Regions from separate parts of the Glutamicibacter mishrai genome, predicted to be linked through region 1. Evidence: riboswitches for the same ligand, from Rfam matches in the RefSeq annotation. Region 1 holds a riboswitch; the other holds the start of a gene.
The links. A riboswitch is a leader RNA that binds a small molecule or an ion and turns the genes downstream of it on or off. The one in region 1 is predicted to bind S-adenosylmethionine.
Positions count from the first base shown of each region.

Region 2: it holds a riboswitch for S-adenosylmethionine, as region 1 does, so the genes downstream of both, D3791_RS07405 (acyl-CoA dehydrogenase family protein) here and D3791_RS12705 (bifunctional o-acetylhomoserine/o-acetylserine sulfhydrylase) in region 1, are expected to answer to the same signal.

Region 1 is NZ_CP032549.1:2,694,227-2,699,288, reverse strand. It holds gene metX (homoserine O-acetyltransferase MetX) at 1-892, opposite strand, end outside; gene D3791_RS12705 (bifunctional o-acetylhomoserine/o-acetylserine sulfhydrylase) at 895-2,253, opposite strand; SAM riboswitch class IV at 2,344-2,464, opposite strand; gene D3791_RS12700 (VOC family protein) at 2,637-3,281, shown strand; gene D3791_RS12695 (GNAT family acetyltransferase) at 3,324-3,743, opposite strand; gene D3791_RS12690 (CPBP family intramembrane glutamic endopeptidase) at 3,762-4,517, opposite strand; gene D3791_RS12685 (phosphotransferase family protein) at 4,579-5,062, shown strand, end outside.
Region 2 is NZ_CP032549.1:1,561,043-1,566,104, forward strand. It holds gene D3791_RS07400 (acyl-CoA dehydrogenase family protein) at 1-1,027, opposite strand, end outside; gene D3791_RS07405 (acyl-CoA dehydrogenase family protein) at 1,054-2,280, opposite strand; SAM riboswitch class I at 2,332-2,422, opposite strand; gene D3791_RS07410 (LLM class flavin-dependent oxidoreductase) at 2,550-3,986, opposite strand; gene D3791_RS07415 (ABC transporter permease) at 3,986-5,062, opposite strand, start outside.

The DNA of each region.
Region 1 (5,062 bases):
CGTGGCTCATCAGCGCCTCGGTCAGCACCAGGTAGCTGTTGGCATCAAAGCGGTTCACCAATTTGGTGGCCTGATGATCCAGGTAGCTTTCCACCTGGTAGCGGCCGCGCGGGCCGTCCAGCTGGCCTGTGGGCTGCTCGCCGGGCTGCGCGGTGCGCCCGAAGCGGGCCTCCAGCTCGGCTGCCGAGCGGTAGGTGATGTGCGCAAGGCGCCGAGCCAGGCCGAGCCCGGCATCCGGACGAGCCCCGTTGCTGTAGTAATCGCCGCCGTTGAAGTTCGGGTCCAGCCTGATGGACTGGGCCTGCACCTGGGCGAAGGCGATCTGTTCGGCCGTGGCTTGGGCGCAGGAAGCCATCACCACCAGGTTCTTGACCTGTTCGGGGAATTCGACCGCGTACTCCAACGCTCGCGCGCCACCCATCGATCCGCCGATCACCGCATGCCAGGAGGTGATTCCCAGCAATTGCGCGAGGCGGGCTTCAAGGCGCACCGAATCCTTGATGGTGACGAACGGGAAGCGTGAGCCGTAGGGCACGCCGTGCTCGTCGAGCGAGGACGGGCCGGTGGATCCATTGCAGCCGCCGACCATATTCACGGCAAGCACGAAGTACTTATCGGTGTCGATCGTGGCCCCGGGGCCGACAAATCCGTCCCACCAGCCAGCGCTGTGCGCGTCGCCTTGGGCAACATGGGCGTCGCCGGTCAGCGCGTGCATTACCAGCACGGCGTTGGACCGGTCGTCATCCAAGGTTCCCCAGGACTCATAGGCCAGCTCTACCTGCGGCAGGTAGCCGCCGAATTCGAAGTGGTGCTCACCGACGGCACTACGGCGCATCATGCCGTCTTGGCCGCCGGCGAGCTGTGGTTCTTCGGTGGTTGCAATGGATGCCATTCCTAAAGGGTTTCCTGCAATTCCTTGTTATCGCCGGCCGCGGAATCCAGGGCGGCAACAGCGTTGAAGCCCAGTTCCAAGTCGGCGAGGATGTCCTTGATGTTCTCCAGGCCGACGCTGATGCGGACCAGGCCGGGGCTTACGCCGGCGGCGATCTGATCGGCCTCGGAAAGCTGTGCGTGGGTGGTGGAGGCCGGGTGGATGGCCAGCGAGCGGACATCGCCGATGTTGGCCACGTGCGAGTGCAGCTCCAGCGCGTTGACAAACGCCTGTCCGGCGGCAGCGCCACCGGCAAGCTCGAAAGCGATAATCGATCCGGCACCGTGCTCGGAATACTTCTTCGCGCGCTCGAACCATGGCGAGGAGGCCAGGCCCGCATAGGCGACCTTCTGCACCTCGGCGCGGGCTTCGAGCCAGCTGGCTACCTCGCGCGCATTTTCGCCGTGGCGCTCGATGCGCAGGGACAGGGTTTCCAGCCCCTGGGCGATCAGGAAGGCGTTGAATGGCGAGACTGCGGAGCCCAGGTCGCGCAGCAGCTGCACGCGCGCCTTGAGGATGTAGGCCAGGTTGGCGCCGAGGATGCCGTCCACGCCCAGATCGCGGGCGAAGACCAGGCCGTTGTAGGACTCATCGGGGGTATTGAAGCCCGGGAAGCGCTGCGGGTCCTTGGCGAAGTCGAAGTTGCCCGAGTCCACGATCACCCCGGCGATCGCGTTGCCGTGGCCGCCGAGGAACTTGGTGGCCGAGTGGATCACGATGTCGGCGCCGAATTCGATCGGGCGGATCAGGTACGGGGTGGCCAGGGTGTTGTCCACCAGCAGCGGCACGCCGTTTTCATGGGCGATCTTGGCGACTTCTTCGATGTCCAGCACGTCTTGGCGCGGGTTGGAAATGGTTTCGCCGAAGAACGCCTTGGTGTTCGGGCGGACCGCGTCGCGCCAGTCCTGCAGGTTATCCGGGTCGGCCACGAAGGTGACTTCGATGCCCAGGCGCTTGAGGGTGTGCTTGAGCAGGTTCTGGGTTCCGCCGTACAGGCTGGGGCTAGCCACCAGGTGGTCGCCGGCCTCGGCGAGGTTCAGGATGGCGAAGGTGGTGGCGGCCTGGCCCGAGGAGAGCAGCAGCGCTCCCACTCCGCCTTCCAGATCGGCGATCCGGGTTTCCACCGCGTCGGTGGTCGGGTTGCCGATGCGGGTGTAGATCGGTTCCAGTTCCTGCAGGGCGAAGCGGGCGGCGGCGCTTTGTGCGGTCGGGAAGACGAAAGATGTGGTCTGGAAAATCGGCAGCGCGCGTGCGCCGGTGGTCGGATCCGGGGTTTGGCCGGAGTGGATCTGACGGGTTTCAAATGACCAGTTGTTGCTCATGGTTTCCTCCAAATAGCGTTTCATGACTATGGGGGTACACCACTGAGAAGACACCGACAGGAAGCACCTCATCAAGAAGTCTTCCAGGGTTACCCGCGCTTGTCCTTAGCCGCCTTGTGCAGCTAAGGGCCAGGTCTTCACCCGGGGCACCCCACCGCGGTTGGAGGGTTGCCGCCCAGTAAGCCGGGGCTTGTTACTGGGACTCATGACCTGTTTCCAGTGTGCCCGAAAACCGAAGATCTTTGCAATGCAAGCGCCCTGAAATGGTCGCAATCGGTCATATTTCACATACTTCGCGCTTTTGCCGCAGAGAATTCGATTCAGCAAAAAAGATTAGGGTCGCCTAAGTAGAGACTGCGGTCACATGTTGCCATGATGGCTTCATGATGAGGCTAGATCACGTTAGTTATGCCTGTGGCCCGGATGGGCTGCTGCCAACCGCGCAAAGAATCTCCGAGTCGCTCGGCCTGGAGTTCGTCAAGGGAGGCGTGCATCCGAGGTTCGGGACGCGCAATGTCATCTTCCCGCTCAAGCATGGACAGTACCTGGAAGTCGTTGAGGTGCTGAACCACCCGGCCAGCGACAAGGCCCCCTTCGGCCAAGCGGTGCGGGCTCGTTCGGAGCTCGGTGGCGGCTGGATGGGCTGGTGCGTTTCGGTGGACGATCTATCCAGCGCCGAAGACCGGCTGGGCCGCAAGGCGGTTCCGGGCAACCGCAAGTTCCCCGATGGCCGCGAGCTGACCTGGCAGCAGATCGGCATCAAGGGCTTGATCGCCGACCCGCAATGCCCGTACCTGATCTCCTGGGACGAGGAAGCCAAGGACCTGCATCCTTCCAAAGCCTTGGAGCCGGCCGGGGCGATCAGCGAGATCACCATTGCCGGCTCCCGCGATCGGGTGCTGGAGTGGCTGGGGCAGCCGGAAAACGTGCACCTGGGGGCAGTGACCATGGCCTACCAGGCGCCCAATGGCACTCCGGGCATCATGTCGGTGACCTTCGAAACCGAGAACGGCCCAGTGGTGTTGTAGTACATTGGCAGGTGGGGACAATGGCGTCCCCACCTTTCATTTTTATGCGCCGGCATCCAGGCGCTTGCCCAGGGCAAGGATCTGAAGATCGGTGAACCCAAGACGCTCGTAGAAGCCACGCACCGCGGTATTCTCGCTGCGCACCATCAGCTGCACCTTGGGCACGCCCCGCTCGGCGAGCCAGGCGCAGGCGGCATCCACCATCGTGGCGCCCAGCCCGGAGCCCTGCCTCTGCGGGTCCACCGCCACGTAATACAGCCAGCCGCGGTGCCCATCGTGGCCGGCCATCACGGTGGCCAGAACTTGTTCATCTTCGATCATGGCCAGCACCGTGGAGGTGGGGGTTTCCAAAGCGCGCCTGGCATCGGCGTAGGGATCGTTCCAGGGCCGGGTCAACCCGGTGTTTTCCCACAGCGCCACAGCATCGGGAATCTGTTCTTCAGCCAGCTCGAAAATCTGCATTCTTGCAGTTTATCCGGGTTAGCCGCCGATCCCGATCGCCGGGCCGATCAGCGCATATCCGACAAATCCGATGGCATCAAGCAGGAAGTGCGCGATCACCAGCGGCATTACCCGACCGTACTTGTGGTAGACCCAGCCGAAGACCACGCCCATGAGCATATTGCCGATCATCGGCCCCACTCCCTGGTAGAGGTGGTAGCTGCCGCGGATCACCGCCGAACTGATGATCGTGGTCCACAATCCCAGCTGCAGTTTTTTGGCGTAGCTGAACAGGAAGCCGAGCATCAGCACTTCCTCGAGCACCGCATGGCGCACCGCCGAGAGCAGCAGCACCGGCACGCTCCACCAATAGTCCCCCAGATTGGCCGCGGACAGCGCCGTGGTGATGCCCAGCGCCCGGCCGGCTGCGTAGACCCCCAGGGTGCCAAGCCCCATGGCCAGGAAAAGCCCTGTGCCGGCCAGGGCGTCGCGGCCAGGTTTGCGCAGGTCAAAACCGATCTCGCGTGTGCCGAGGCCCAGGCTGCGCTTCATCAGATACAGGGCCAGCGCCACCGGCACCAGCGCGAAAAGGATATCTAGCAGCTGGTAGGACAGGTCGAAGAATTCGCGGGTGCTCAGCTGGTTGTTCAGCGAGGTAGTCTGTTCGCGCAGCGGACCCCGCGTGGCCTTATCGGCAAAACTCATGATCGAATAGATCGCGCTCTGCCCCAGCGACAAGGCAAGGACCAGGGCGATCTCGAACTTCAGGATCTTGGCATTCACGTTCTCGATCATAGGCTGATCAGGCTGTGTGCGGGCTTTGGTAGCCTGAAGGTAGCGAATTAAAGGAGCATCTGTGTCCCGTCCTGCCACGGAAGAAGAACTGTCGATCGCCCGCCGATTGCGCCCCGATCTTTCCTGGGAGCACGCGTCGGTCAACGAGGGCGGACAGTTCCACAAGGTGGTGATCGCCAATCCGGACTCGGTGATCCGCATGGCTCGCACCATCGACGCCACCGAAGAAATGCCGCGCTCGATCAAGCTGCTTGAGCTCGTGTCCGATCAGTTGGACTACCAGATCCCGGTGGCGACCTCGCAGATCCAGACGGTGGACTCCCTGGGCTCGGTAGCCATGTCCTTCATCCCGGGCAGCGCCCATGAACCGCACTACGGGGACCCCAAAATCTTGGGCAAGCTGGTCAGCGACCTGGCCCAGGTCGAGCTTGAACCGCTGCGCGAGCACCTGGCCTCCCCTTTTGCCTTCCGCGGCTCGTGGACCGATGAGCGCCAACAGCAGTGTTTTGATGCTTTGCCTGAAGAATTGCGCGGCCCGGCCAGCA
Region 2 (5,062 bases), 1.1 Mb from region 1:
ATGGGGTGAGCACTACCTGCGCCTGGGCGCTGGCCAGCTCGGCGGCATCGTTGGCTGCTTCGTCTTCTTCCGCCGAAATCTCCCCAGCTTGCAGAGCCAGCGCAGTTTCATAGGCGCCTTCAAGGGCCTGCGACACACGCTCAACGGTTCCGGCCGCCGCAAAAGCCGCCGCCGAAACCTCGCCAATCACCTGCAGCAACTGCGGATCTTCGGCAGCTACATTGGCCGCCGCGTGGCTGAAGGTCCGCTTGCGGGCCTTCAGCTCTGCAGCGAAGTCGCGTTCGGCAGCCTTGGCCGAACCAGCCAGAACTGCCAGCAGCACCTGCTGATAAAACGCGGTCTGGTACTTGAAGCGGGTATCGAAGTCGATCAAGTCCTCTTCGGCCACAATCGCATCGGTGAACGTCGAGGTGCCGGTGCCGGTGGTGCGCTGGCCGAAGCCGTCCCAGTCATCGGCCAGTTCCACGCCAGGCTGGTGGCGGTTGACCGCGGCGATCACGCGCTTGCCGGTATCGGTGCGCTCTGCGTAGGTATCCAGCCAGTCGGCAAAGATGGAACCGGTGGAGTAGTACTTGGTGCCGTTGATCCGGAACCCGCCCTCGCCATCCGGGGTGACCTTGGTGATCACGTCGCCGACCTTCACCGTTCCGACCTCGGTCCAGGAGTTGCCCACCAGCTCGCCGTCCACGAAGCGCGCCAGCCACTTATCCCGACCCGCTCCAGGGGCAGCGATCAGCCGGTCTTCGACAAAGGCGAAGTGGGCGCGCAAAGCCTGGGCGATATTCGAGTCGGCCGCTGCCAAGTCCACGAAGAGCTCAAAGAGCTCCGGCAAGGTAGCGCCCGCGCCGCCGTGGGAAACAGGCACGCGAACCGCGCCGAAACCGGCTGCGGCAAGGTCGGCGATCTGCTGGTAGGGCAGTTCGCCGCTGCGGTCGCGTTCGGCAGCGCCCGCGGCGATCTGTTCAAAGAGCGGCGCGAAGCGGGCTTTGAGCTTGCTCAGCCGATTTCCGGTAGTCAATACAGTCATCTCAGGATCCTGTCCGTAGAAAGTTCTTAGGTGTAAAGCGATAGCGGCTGGGATTCCCCGCGCAGGAAGTAGGCGCCGACTTCGATCTTCTTGTAGTCCACCGGGTCATGCAGGGAGTGGGTGCGCACATTGCGCCAGAACAGATCCAGGCCCACCGAATTGGCGGTGGAGGATGATCCGGTCACTTCGAAAATCCGGTTGGCCACCTCGACCCCAACCTCGGTGGAGACCACTTTGGCTTCTGCGATGTCCACGGCGAGCGCCGCGCGCTCGGGCTGGGTGACATCCCCGCTCTTGGCCAGCAGCGAATCAAATTTGCGGCCGAGCTTCTCGGTCAACGCCGCCACAGCTGCGGTGCGTGCCTTGAGCTCGCCCACGGTGCGCTGGAAGATCAGATCCTGCGAGTAGGTCTCGGCCTGCGAGAACAGCCAGGCGTTCTTGCGGCCAAGCAGAATCTGCTTGCCACGGGCCAAGGCGCCCTGGGCAATGCCCAGATAGAAGTTGGCAAACGCCAGCTGGATGCCCGGGGTCAACAGGGTCGATACTGGTTCTTCGGTGACCTCGCCGAGCAGATCCTGCGCGTCAATACGCACGTTGTGGTACTTCAGAGAGTTCGACGCGCTCAGTCGCTGGCCAAGGTAGTCCCAGTCATCGACGATTTCCAGGCCTTCACGGTCACGTGGAATGACAAAGGCCAGGACCTGGCCTTGGCGTTCACCCTCGGTGACTTCGGCATTGATCACAATCACTTCGCCCACGCCGGAGCCCGTGGAGAAACGCTTGGCGCCGTTGAGCCGGAATCCATCGCCCTCCGGAACCAGGGTCAGCGTCGGGTCGACCGGGTTGACCGAGTCGCCCCAGAGCCAGCCGCCCTCCACGGTGCGCTGCCACCATTCGGCTTGGGTTTCCGGTGCGCCGTAAAAAGCGATGCCCGACTGGTTCACGTAGTGGTAGGCCAGCAGCTGGGAAATAGAGCCATCGGCTGCAGCCAGAATGCGGACCACTTCAAAAGCGGTTTCCCAGTGGGCTCCTGCTCCCCCGAATTGCGCTGGAACCAGCAGGTTCAGCAGGCCTGCCTCGCGAAGCAGCTGGACTTCGGCGAAAGGCTGCGCATTTTTGCGGTCGCGTTCCAGGGCGTCGGCGGCCAGCTGGTCGGCGACTTTCCGGGCTGTCTCGCGCCATTGGGCGAGTTCGGCTTCATCGGCGGTGCCGGTGTATGGTACACGCGGCAGCTGGGTGCTCAGTACGGTCATCTTCGTTCTCCTCATGTTCATGGATTCCGAAGGATGCAGAAAGATTCTGCGAATCCATCGAACCTGGCGTTAGCACTCTCTGCAGGAAGCAGACTTGCTGCGGCGTCGCGGAGCCAGGTCTCTCAGCCGCTCTGGATGGTTTGTCCTACCAGTGAAACATCGAGGCTCACCAGTTGGTAGGCACGACGTCATAGGGCGGAACATCGTCATGGATCGTCATTTTTGCGGCCCTCAAAGCCGCGAAAAACGCCGTCACATTTCCTCATATGTCACTGCGCGCCCAGTACCGCTTCCGGGGTTTGGCTTGCCTTCGTATCGGCCGCCGAGGCCTTGCCCGCATAAGCTCCGCGGTAGGCAGCTGCCGGGTGGTGTTCAGCCACCCTCGTGGTGCCAGGCTCGGTCAGATATTCGCGCAGGGTATTGCCTTCGTACCTTGCCCAGGTCCGCCCGCGCTTGCGCAGCTCCGGGACCACCAGATCGGTGAACTGCTCGAAGGAACCGGGAGTGATGGCATAGGCCAGGTTGATCCCGTCCAGCCCGGACTCATCAACCCAGCGCTCGATTTCATCGGCCACGGTTTCCGCTGAGCCAACGAGCACCGGCCCGATGCCGCCCACTTTGAGGTAGTCGGCAATGGTGTTCGGGGTCCACTTCTGCTGAGGGTTCGCGGTAGTGAAAATCGACACCGCGGAGCGGGCCGCATTGGTTTCCAGGTACTGCAGTTCCTCATCCGGCGCGTACTGGCTCAGGTCCAAGCCCGACCAGCCGCCGTAGAAGGTCATGGCGCCCTCGCGTGAAGCGTAGGACTGGTATTCACGGTAGAGCTTCTCGGCTTGGGCATCGGAGTCGGCCACCACGGTAGTCATCAGCGCGTAGATCTTGGCCGCATCCCGGGGCCTGCCGACCAGTTCGAATTCATCGCGGATCGCGTCGGTCTGTCGACGGGTGACCGCGGTGTTGATCGAGTTCAGGAAGATGCCTTCTGCGTGCTGGGCGCCGAAGCGCCGGCCGCGGGAGGAGGCACCGGCTTGGAAGATCGCCGGGGTGCGCTGGATGGAGGGCTCAGAGAGGTGGATGCCGGGCACGTCGAAGTACTCGCCGTGGTGGTTGATCGGGTGCACCTTGGAAGGGTCGGTGTAGACACCGCGTTCGCGGTCCTTGAGCACCGCGCCTTCCTCCCAGGATCCTTCCCAGAGCTTGTAAACCACGTCCATGAATTCATCGGCGATGTCATAGCGGGCATCGTGATCCAGCTGCCGGGTCATGCCCAGGTTGCGGGCCGCCGACTCCAGGTAGCTGGTCACCACATTCCATCCGATGCGCCCGCGGGTGAGGTGATCCAGCGAGGAGAACTTCCGGGCCAACGCGTAGGGCTGTTCGTAGGTCAGCGCGCTGGTCACCGCGAAGCCGAGATTTTTCGTGGCCGCGGCCATGGCGGAAACCTGCATGAACGGATCATTCAGCGGCACCTGGTCGGCGTCGAGCAGCGCTGGCCCGCTGGAGTTCTGGTACACGTCATAGATGCCCAGCACATCGGCGAGGAACAAAGCGTCGAATCCACCGCGCTCCAGGGTCTTGGCCAGATCAACCCAGTATTCAAGGGTGTTGTACTCATCGGCCCTATTCTGCGGATGCCGCCAGAGCCCCGGGCTTTGATGGCTGACGCAGGTCATGTCAAAGGCGTTCAGGTGGATGCGCTTGCTCATTAGTTGCTTCTTCCCTTTGCGGTGGTGGTCAGTGCTTGGCGCTTTGCCGTGCGCAGTAGCGCGAAAATGCCGGTTGCCGATTGGCCCTTGGACTGCCCGAGCACCACGGCGGCGAGCAGGATCGCCAGCAGCACCAGGCCGCGAGCCAGGTCCTGCCAGAAGAAGGACAGGCCGATCAGGTTCAGCCCGTTATCCAGCAGGCCGAAGATCACCACGCCGATCAGCGTTCCGCCCACGGACACCCGTCCGTAGCGGCTGATGGTTGCCCCGATGAAGACCGCTCCGATGGCATCCATCAGGTAGGCCTGGCCGCTGCCCGGAACATAGCCGTTGGAGCGTGCGGCCAGCACCACTCCGGCGAATCCGGCGATGACCGCGCACAGCAGGTACGCGCTGGCAATCAGCGTATTGATCCGCAGGCCCGAGATCTTCGCCGCGCTGGGCTGTTCGCCGGCCATGGTCAGCTTGCGCCCATAACGGGTGATGCCAAGAAGCAGAGCCACTACCACGGCAATGGATACCGCGTTGATGATGGCGGCATCGATGTCCAGGAAGTAGCCGCGCCCGATCACGGCAAAACCATCGGGCACCAGTGGCGCTGAAAGGTAGATCGGCGCGCCGCCGCTGGTCAGCAGCTGCTGCACGCTGGTGCCGACAAACCAGACACTCAAGGTGGCCAGAAAGGCAGGGATCCGCAGAACCACGATCAACAGCGCATTCACCAGCCCCACGACCAGGGCGAAAAGCAATCCACCGGCCACAGCCACCCACGCACGATACCCGTCGTGGATCAGCCAGGCGCTGGCCAAGGCACCCAAGTCGAGGGCCACGCCAATCGACAGGTCAATGCCGCCGGCCCGCACCACCAGGGTCAGGCCAATGGCAACCAACGCCAGGAGCGCTACCTGCCCCAGGATTCCCACGAGGTTTCCCGCCGTGAAGAACACCGGGCTGAGCACCGAGAACACCATGAGGATCAGGGCCAGGGTTCCAGGAGCCACCAACCGCGATGCCTGGAAGGAGCCGCGCTTTTTGGCGCTTCCGGTGGTTGGGGATTCAGGGGTCGGCGCCGAGGG